Regions from separate parts of the Coralliovum pocilloporae genome, predicted to be linked through region 2. Evidence: riboswitches for the same ligand, from Rfam matches in the RefSeq annotation. Region 2 holds a riboswitch; each other region holds the start of a gene.
What was found. Region 2 has a riboswitch for cobalamin ahead of RA157_RS08920 (DUF4198 domain-containing protein). Riboswitches for the same ligand answer to the same signal wherever they lie in the genome.

Region 1 (3,273 bases), 910 kb from region 2:
GTATGGTGCGAGATGACATGATGCAGCTTGATGCAGGCATGTTGCTCTATGATGCGCTCTATCGCTGGGCCCGGGATGGTATGGATGAAGGTCATGATTGGCCCGCACCAGGAAGCAAGCCATGACCCGCCCGGGTTTTTATGAAGCCTTCCGGGTCTGGTGGCAGATCGGGGTTCTGTCTTTCGGCGGGCCTGCAGCTCAGATTGCCCTGGTTCACCGGATGGTCGTGGAAGAGCGGAAATGGCTGAGTGAGCAGGATTACCTGAATGCTCTGTCTTTCTGCATGTTGCTGCCGGGGCCGGAGGCCATGCAGCTGGTGACGTACGCGGGATGGCGGCAACACGGAGTTCTGGGTGGTCTGGTGGCCGGGTTACTGTTTGTTCTACCGGGGGCGCTGGTGGTTCTGGCTTTTGCGGGCTTCTATGTAACCTTCGGCAACACACCATCTCTTGAAGCCCTGTTTCTCGGAGTGAAGGCCGCCGTTCTGGTGATCGTGTTTGACGCACTCTGGCGGATTGCCAGGCGCAGCCTGACATCGCGGCTGCACTGGTGGACCGCCGGGCTTTCCTTTGTGGCGCTGTTCTTTCTCGGAATTCCGTTTCCTGTCATCATTCTGGCGGCAGGCTGTCTCGGCTTTGTCACGGCACAGGCGGGTGAGAGGACGGTGATTGACCGACCTCATATCCCCTTGTCCAGAACCTGTGCCACTATTCTGGTCTGGCTCGCCATCTGGATGGTGCCGCTGGCTTTGGTTGAGCCGGTAACCGGTTTGCCCATTCTCACTGAGCTCGGCCTGTTTTTCTCCAAGCTTGCAACGGTGACCTTCGGCGGGGCCTATGCGGTTCTGGCCTATATGGCGCAGGACGCGGTGCAGAACCATGGCTGGCTGAGCACGACAGAGATGATTGACGGACTCGGTCTTGCGGAAACCACACCGGGGCCTTTGATACTGGTGACAGAGTTCGTCGGGTTTCTGGCAGCAGCACGGGCTGAGGGCGATGTTAGTCTATGGGCCGGAGTTCTGGGGGCAGGGGTAACGCTCTGGGCAACATTTGCACCCTGTTTCCTCTGGGTCTTTGCGGGTGCCCCTTATATTGCCTGGCTCACATCAAAACCCCGATTGCGGGCCGCGCTTGCATCCATTTCGGCGGCAGTGGTTGGCGTCATTCTCAATCTGTCCATATGGTTTGCAATCCACGTGCTGTTTGAAACTGTGACAACAGAGCGTCTGGCTGTCCTGACCCTGTTGCGGCCTGAGCTCGGCAGCTTCAATGATGCTGTTCTTATCTTCATCGCGCTGGCTATGGTGCTGCTGCTAAGCCTCCGTCGGAGTGTCCTTCTCACCCTCTGCGCCTGCGGAGGGCTTTCACTCGTGCTGGCCAGCCTTTCGCTCGTCTGAGCAGGTGCTTGGATAAACGGGATGATTTCATCTTGCTCCACCTCCTGAACGGGGTTATTCATCAACCGATGGTTTTCGGGAATCGAGCATATTTCCGGAATGAAAAGGGAATACGGTGAGGCTTAACCATCAGGTGCCTAATCCGTAGCTGCCCCCGCAACTGTGAGCGAGGAGCAAACCCGGCAAAACCACTGGCCTGAAACAGGCCGGGAAGGGTCGGGAGCGCTGTAATCCGCGAGTCAGGAGACCTGCCATCAGGAATTCACTCAACCCGGGCGGGGAAGTCCGGTTAAGGGGCTCCGGATGGCACATCTCAATGTCACCCGATCAATCTGCCTTTTGACCTGCCGCCGCCGGATCGCGGAGCACAAGGCAGATGGGATCATCTTTCCTGGAACTTGATGCTGTCACCGTTCACTCCGAGCGGGGCGACGCTTTGCTGTCTGACGTGAGCTTTGGGGTCAGCCATGGCGTACGGCTCGCTGTGGTCGGTCCGAATGGCGCAGGCAAAACCACATTGCTCCGGACCATCTGCGGCCTGTTGAGCCCGGATAACGGAGAAATCAGGCTGAATGGCCGCAGCCTGCAGACGCTCAGCTTTGAAGAGCGGGCCCGGCAGATTGCCTATGTGGGGCAGGCGGATGATCCAGATGGACGCCTGTCTGTCACGCAATATGTAGGGCTGGGAACCCGCGCCCGACAGGATCAGCTCAGCCAGGCAGAAACTGCGGAAGGCATGCATGCCATATTGGATGCACTCGGCCTTGGGTCACTTGCGGACAAGCGCATGGACCGGATTTCCGGGGGCGAACGCCAGAAGGCAAAGATAGCCCGCGCACTTTGTCAGAAACCGGACCTGCTGGTTCTGGACGAGCCGACCAACCACCTTGATCCAAGGGCTCGTGGCGACATTCTGAACCTTGTTTCAGGGTTCGGCATGGCGGTTATTGCTGCACTCCATGACCTGACCCTGATCGATAGTTTTGCCGACAAGGTTGCTCTGCTTGATGGCGGCCGGCTGATCGATCTTGGCTCCCCGTCTGAAACGCTCTCCACACCGAATGTGCGGCAGGTTTTTGACGTGGACCTGCTCCGGTTGGCGCATCCGGATGGGCGAGGTTTTCTCCCGACACTTGATCTTGGGAAGGCTGAAGCCTCTCGAGAGCGTTCCAACACCTGTATTCAAACCAAAGGATAGACTGATGATCAGATTTTACGGTGCAGCTCTTTCTGCATTGCTCATGGCCACAGCCGTGCAGGCCGAGCCTGTAACGGTTGATAATTGCGGTCAGCCACTCACATTCGAGACCACGCCTGAACGGCTGGTGGTTCACGATATCAATATGAGCGAGATGGCATTCGCGCTCGGCCTGCAGGACAAGATGGTCGGCGTGACCGGCATTTCCGGCTGGTACAAGACCAGCGCCGATTTCGAGAAGAAACGCGGGGACATACCGGAACTTGCCCCGAAATATCCGTCTCTGGAAAATCTCCTGGGCGCATCTCCGGATCTGTTCTTTGCCGGCTGGTATTACGGCATGAAGCCGGGTGGAGATGTGACGCCGGATATTCTGAAAGGACACAACATCAAGACCATGGTCTTGTCCGAGAGCTGTATCCACCTGGACAAAACACGTCCAGCTGCCTCAATGGACCTGCTGTTTGGTGATGTCCTGCGGCTTGGCAAGGTGTTTGACAAGGCCGATGAAGCGGAAGCTCTGGTCAAGGGTTGGAAGGAAGAACTGGCGGCCTTGAAAGACGCTGTGCCTGCTGAGGGTCGCAAGCGCGTCTTCCTCTATGATTCCGGTGCGGACAAGCCGTTTACCGCCGGGAAGTATGCCATCACCACGGCAATGATCGATGCTGCAGGCGGC
Region 2 (3,273 bases):
TATAGCCGATACCGCCGAGAACCCTTTGCAGGTCCAGCTTGTCCTGGAAACTCTGCAGTTCCTTGCGCAAGGGCCTGACACCCTTTGCAACAGCCTTGGCAATCGCTGCTTCCAGCTCTTCCTTGTTCACGGCTGCTGAGGCGGAATTATTAGGTTCGCCAGTTTCTGTTGTTGCAGGGCCTGATGTGGTGGAGGCTTGCTGTTGGGGGGTAGATCCCGCCTTCAGGCTTTCCGGCATTTCATCAACAGTCAGCGTGCCATTGGCCACATGCCCCTGTCCGAGATTGGATGTAAAGACATGGTCAATCCGGATTGTCGGTTTGAAAATGAAAATGCCTTCATCATCGGTTTTGGTTTCGCCCAGTTTCTTTCCGGACGAATCAAAAACCTCGACGAGCACATTCTTCGCCATATCTCCGTTGGAAAAGCCGACTTCCCCTTCGATATGATCTCCTTCCGCGTAAAGCCCGATAATGACTTTATGGGCCAGGGCAGGTGTGAGCATGGAAAGGGAGAAGCAGGCGACCAGGGCCAGGCGTGCAAAAAACTGAAAGAGTGTCATGAGGATCGCCCCGCAGTTGGAATGGAGGCCGACAGAAGTTCCGGCTTGACCTTGCGGACCAGAAGAATAGCTGCACCGGTCAAAAGACCCTCGATAATCATTACGGGAATATGGGCGAAGAAAGCAAGCTTGGCTGCAGGAATCAGCTCTTCACCGGAAAAAGCCAGACTGATACCGACAAACAGGGCTGTCAGCCCGATGGCCAGCGCCCCTGCAATACCGCCTGAGATCATGGCAATCTTCAGATTGGGAGAGGAGATGCCACGGCGGCAGATTGCAGCTGCAATAACTGCTGACAACGCAATATTGGCTGCATTGACGCCGAGAACGGTAACGCCGCCAAATCCGAAGAACACGGCCTGTAGCAGAAGGCCCACAAAAAGCGCGGGAAAGGCGGCCCAACCGAGAATAACACCTGCCATGCCGTTCATGATCAGGTGCACGCTGGACGGACCAAGCGGCACATGCACAAGAGACGCCACAAAGAATGTGGCGCTCAGAATGCCCGTAGCCGGAATGCGCTCCATATCAAGCTTTCGGAGCCCAAGTGCCAGGCCGGCGGCGGTGATGATACCGCCCCCGATCAGGACTTCTGTTGAAAGTGCTCCGTCAACGATATGCATTAGGGTCAAAACTCATTGTTTACGTCCATTCCGCGATAGTCATTTTTTCGTCCGGCGCTCTTGTTTCTGCCCATTCTGTACGTCCCAGATGAACAGAATGGGCATGAGCAATGAGTCTTGACCCTAGGCTCTATTCCATATCGTAGGCGCGGATCCAGATAACTGCATCCTGGGAAAGTTCCTTGCCTTCATGTTCCTTGACAGGACCAGAGCCAAGAGCGGCAAAGCCCCAGAAACCGGCTTTTGGAACGCCGAAGGAGAACATGCCGTTTTCGTCGGTCACAAGAGCAACGGCACCGCCCGGAGGAGGCGTAACTGTTGCCGGTTTGGCCGCATTGGTTTCCATATCCGGCTCAGCAGCCATGTACTCGATTTCGAGCTCGGCATTGGCGACCGGCTTGCCGTCTGCCAGAACCTGACCGGTAAAGGTGGAACCGGCAAGAATGTTGGTTGGCTTTACAAGCGGCACGATTTCGGTCTTAAGGCCGAGGGCAGAATTCCAGTCAGTCGGCACACCGCCCTTGTTCACAAAGCTTTTTGTGATCTGCTGAATGTAGATGTCTTCGCTGCCTTCATAATAGGGAGCCGGCTCGACGACGAAGATATAGTCGCCGTTGCGCTTGACCTTGGCAGATGCTTCAAAAGCAGCGGCATCATTGGTCGGGCCCTTGAAGGAGATCGGCTTAACAGCGCCCAGAAGGTCGGTCTTCTTGCCTTTGTGGATGACAAAAAAGGCTTCCGGCTGGCCCATATCCATCACATGGCCTGCTTCATACGGATGCCAGAAGATGAGCTTGAACGGAACGTCGCCAGCTTTTTCGAGATTGACTTCCGGTGTGTAGACAAGCTGGAAATGGGCTGCAGCAGACACTGTGCCTGCGATAAGTACGGCGGTTGTGGCCGCCAGGATTTTCTTCAACATGTAAGGTCTCCATGAGCTCACGAGGGAGCGGAAAACAATGGAGACGCTCGGGGACTTCAAAGGCCAAAGACGCATACGACTGGTGTCAGGCAATGCCGCCTTTAGACCTGACGCTCACCCCGGCGTCGGGACACCATCGATGAACGCCCGCATTTGGTCGCGATCATCGGTTGACGGCAGGTCTCCTGGCTTGCGGGTCATGCGAGCGGTTCGCCTTCCCGGACAAAGATCTGTCCAGTGGCTTTATGAACCGTCGTAGTCGCTTACAGTTGCGGGGGCAGCTGAGGATTTGGCCGGAGGCCGCACCACATTCCCTATTAATCTACGGAACCGTCAGCGACGGGATGTAGCACTGGATTGCCGTAAGCGCAATTCAGATATGCCACGGTTATGACAAATTTTCCCCATTCGGATGATTGCGGATTGCAATCTGCATGAAACCTCGTGATGATGAGTACGTTAGGTGCTGCGATTCACCCACAAGATGTGTCGCAGATAATTGGGAAGCCGGTGATGCGTATGCTAAGTCCGGCACTGCCCCCGCAACGGTGATAGAGTTGCGCGTAACCAAGGCCACTGGGATGTCTGTCCTGGGAAGGTGTTACGCAGGTTCAGATGTCATCTGACCGCTCTTCAGTCCGGAAACCAGCCTGATGAAACCGGCATGCCTGATGGTGTGCCTTGGCTACCGAATCGCGGAGGGCGATTGCAGGGGCGATTTGGTGGCTCAGGCCATCCGGCGTCCATCTGACAACTCCCCGCGAACATACCACAGCAGGCTGGAGCCTGTACGAAAGGATACTGGTATGGACGCGACAGACCTGAATTCCATAAATGGCCGAATGACCGGCATGCGGAGACGATCAGCCAGATCCTCCCGCAGAGAGAGAAGAGAGCGGACGCATTATGGCCGGTCAGACCAGGCCGGTCTGGCGCTGGGGCTCTGGCTGGCAAGTCTGCCTGATCACGTCAATCCTGTAGAAGCGGCGCGGGCACTTCTGAAAGAAGCCGGTCCTGACGCGTCCGGGCCAGTTGCCGAGCTCATGGAGCAGGTGGCCAGTATGCCGCTCGACTGGCGCGCCACATCGCAGCCTGCAGAGCGACGAGCTCTTATGAACTGAGAGTGTGGAGTATTTTGGGGGCAAGACTCCAATCTGAAAACGGGA
Region 3 (3,273 bases), 1.3 Mb from region 2:
TCCCCAAGCTTCGATCGTGCAGGACCATCACCAATCTTCAGGCAATCGCCCGCCTGAAGCATCCGCCCCTGATACCCGCCAAACCCCGCCTTTACATGGGTCGCACGCGCGCCCATGGCCATCGGCACATCAAAACCGCCAGCCACAGACAGATAACCATAAGCACCACCGGACGCGCCACCGATATCGAGCACCTGCCCCTCTTCAAGCCGGAATGCCGAACGCCAGACAACAGGTGTGCCATCAACGGAGGCTCGAAAGCATGCCCCCGTCAGCGCCACATCGACAGCTCCATACTCCGCCTGGAAACGACCACCAAGGCCATAAAACTCAAGCACTGCAAGCTCTGATGCCTGCCCCAGAAGGGCTGAACCTTCCCGATAGGCGAAGGCATCAACCACCCCGCCTTCGGTCACGCCATAACGTTGATAGCCGGGACGCCCCAGGTCCTGCACACTGACAGCAGGCCCGGCGGACAAAACGCGGAGAACAGGGTTCACGACAGCACCTCCCGCTCCACTACGCTTTCGCCGGACAGAACACGCGTCATCAGATCCTCAAACTCATCTTTGCAGATTGGCTTGAATGCCACTTCATCACCGGGTTCCATCAGGAAAACCGGATCACGCTGGAGATCAAAATTGCGGAATGGTGTCAGCCCGATCCGCCGCCAGCCTGTTGGCATGGCTATAGGGAAAATAACGGTCTGCCGAACAGCAACACAAATCGACCCAACCGGCTCTTCCGGTTTGACATGATCAAGCCGGGCAAAGTCCCATGGCTCCGGCAAAGCTCCGCAATAGGCCAATCCCGGTGAAAAGCCGATCATGTTTACCCGCAAGCGGTCCGCAGAATGCTGATGTATCACGTCTTCTGCCTCAACACCCAGAAGAGCGGCCACATCCTCAAGGTCTGGCCCTTCCTCATCGCCATATTTTACTGGAATACGCCAGAGACTTCGCCCCTCCGGCAACTCAGATGCATACCAGTCCCGGTCAGACAGCAAATCTGAAAGAAGTCCACGCAGGGTCTGTGGAGCCAGGTCAAGCGGATCAAACCGGATCAGCACAGATCGATTGGTAGGTGCTGTTTCCAGGATCTGTGGCAGGGCCATCGTCCGCAAGGCCGCATCAAACACGATGGCCGCCGTGTTGCAACGCTCATCAAGCCTGTCACCAAACTCAACGGTCACCGCCGCCTCACCGACCGATCGGATCAACGGATATTGTGGTTCAGAGACAGAAGACGACAGCGTCAAAACGAACACTCTTTCAAACAGAAAACAGGTTCCGATTTGTACATGGTCGAGCCGGTTTGTGAAGACCGGATTTAAACCAAGCGGTTCACAACACAGTCGGAAACATGGTGTCTGTTCTATTTTAAATCATGTCGTTTTTGTCGTCAGATACAGTTTTGAATCGGTCTAACGTCCGGAAAATCAAGGTGCCGCCTGCGGGCGGAGAATTGGGAAGCCGGTGAAAATCCGGCACTGCCCCCGCAACGGTAAGGACGGGCAGAACGTGGCAAAAACCACTGGGTTTGAGGAAATCCGGGAAGGTGCCATGTCGGTCGCGAGACCCCGTCCAAGTCCGGAAACCAGCCTTGTTTGTCAACGTCAACCGCGGGTGGCGGTGAACGGCGTGGATCCGGCCTGTCTTTCCGGTGCGCCCTCACTTTCGCCTGCCTGTATTGCCGCGGGGTAGCGGCAGAAAATCAGGTCGATCATGTATCAGCAATCCGATATTTTCATGCACTTGCTTAATCGCAAGTCCGCTCACTCGCTTGAGCAGCCTTTCTACACAGATCAGTCCATCTTCGACTATGACATGTCCGAGATCTTCTACAAGGACTGGCTGTTTGCGATCCCCGCATGTGAACTGGCAAAGCCTGGCAGTTATGTGACCCATCAGGTCGGTGCCTACTCCGTCATCATCGTTCGCGGTCAGGATCAGGTCATTCGGGCCTTCCACAATGCCTGCCGCCACCGCGGATCGGCCGTCTGCACCGCTAAAAAGGGCAATACGCCAAAACTGGTCTGCCCTTATCATCAGTGGACCTACGAACTTGACGGCTCACTTCTCTGGGCGCGAGACATGGGTCCTGATTTTGACGCCAGCAAGCATGGTCTGAAACCTGTCCATTGTCGCGAGCTGGAAGGCCTTGTTTACATCTGCCTCGCCAACCATGCCCCGGACTTCGATCGATTTGCAGAGCTGGCCCGGCCTTATCTCCGGCATCATGACCTCGGCAATGCCAAGGTCGCTTATGAAAGCTCCATCGTCGAGAATGGCAACTGGAAACTGGTCTGGGAAAACAACCGCGAATGCTACCATTGCGGTGGAAACCATCCCGCACTCTGCCGCACATTCCCTGATGATCCAGCGGTTACCGGCATCGAGGGCGGCACAACACCTCCTCACCTTCAGGCACATTTTGACCGCTGTGAACAGGCCGGACTGGCCTCCGGGTTCCATCTGAGCGCAGACGGGCGCTACCGGCTTGCCAGAATGCCATTGAAGGAGAAGGCGGAAAGCTACACGATGGATGGCAAGATAGCCGTCAGCAAAAAACTGGGTTCTGTTCCGTTCAATGATGCGGGTGCGTTGTTGAAGTTCAACTACCCGACCACCTGGAATCACTTCCTGCCGGATCACTCCATCGTCTTCCGCGTCACCCCGCTTTCCCCGACCACAACAGAGGTCACCACCAAATGGCTTGTGCACAAGGATGCGGTGGAAGGTGTCGATTATGACCTGAAACGCCTGACAGAAGTCTGGATAGCCACCAATAATGAAGATCGTCGCGTGGTTGAGGACAACCAGCGCGGCATCAATTCACCGGCTTATGAGCCCGGCCCGTACTCTCCAACCCAGGAAAGCGGTGTTATCCAGTTCATTGACTGGTACTGCGAGCGTCTTCTCTCCGGCATGAGAAGACTGAATGTAGCGGCTGCGGAGTAGGCGAAATGGGTCTTCATCAACATTTCGAAACCCTGGACGATTCCGCCATCTGGTCGGACGACGAAGCCCTTGAGTGCACTCTTGTGGTTCGCGAAACTGAAGATACGGCAACGTTCACGTTCCGGGCACCATCCGGTGCCTGGTTCCGTTATCAGCCGGGGCAATTCCTGACCCTTGAACTGCCCGTACCAGGTGAAATCGTCTGGCGGACCTATACAATCTCGTCATCACCGTCGAGACCACTCTCCATCTCAGTAACGGTCAAGGCCCAGCCTGACAGTATCGGCACACGCTGGATGATGGATCACCTGAA

Region 1: linked by a shared signal. The riboswitch ahead of RA157_RS12975 (ABC transporter ATP-binding protein) and the one ahead of RA157_RS08920 (DUF4198 domain-containing protein) in region 2 are both predicted to bind cobalamin.
Region 3: linked by a shared signal. The riboswitch ahead of RA157_RS02980 (aromatic ring-hydroxylating oxygenase subunit alpha) and the one ahead of RA157_RS08920 (DUF4198 domain-containing protein) in region 2 are both predicted to bind cobalamin.

Annotation. Positions count from the first base shown of each region.
Region 1 is NZ_CP132542.1:2,830,158-2,833,430, forward strand. It holds gene RA157_RS12965 (chromate resistance protein ChrB domain-containing protein) at 1-125, shown strand, start outside; gene chrA (chromate efflux transporter) at 122-1,399, shown strand; cobalamin riboswitch at 1,452-1,669, shown strand; gene RA157_RS12975 (ABC transporter ATP-binding protein) at 1,776-2,597, shown strand; gene RA157_RS12980 (ABC transporter substrate-binding protein) at 2,602-3,273, shown strand, end outside.
Region 2 is NZ_CP132542.1:1,916,507-1,919,779, forward strand. It holds gene RA157_RS08910 (NikL family nickel/cobalt ECF transporter subunit) at 1-562, opposite strand, end outside; gene cbiM (cobalt transporter CbiM) at 559-1,185, opposite strand; gene RA157_RS08920 (DUF4198 domain-containing protein) at 1,316-2,107, opposite strand; cobalamin riboswitch at 2,266-2,456, opposite strand; cobalamin riboswitch at 2,552-2,775, shown strand; gene RA157_RS08925 (hypothetical protein) at 2,914-3,228, shown strand.
Region 3 is NZ_CP132542.1:628,367-631,639, forward strand. It holds gene RA157_RS02970 (5-oxoprolinase subunit C family protein) at 1-500, opposite strand, end outside; gene RA157_RS02975 (5-oxoprolinase subunit B family protein) at 497-1,258, opposite strand; cobalamin riboswitch at 1,425-1,619, shown strand; gene RA157_RS02980 (aromatic ring-hydroxylating oxygenase subunit alpha) at 1,725-2,960, shown strand; gene RA157_RS02985 (FAD-binding oxidoreductase) at 2,966-3,273, shown strand, end outside.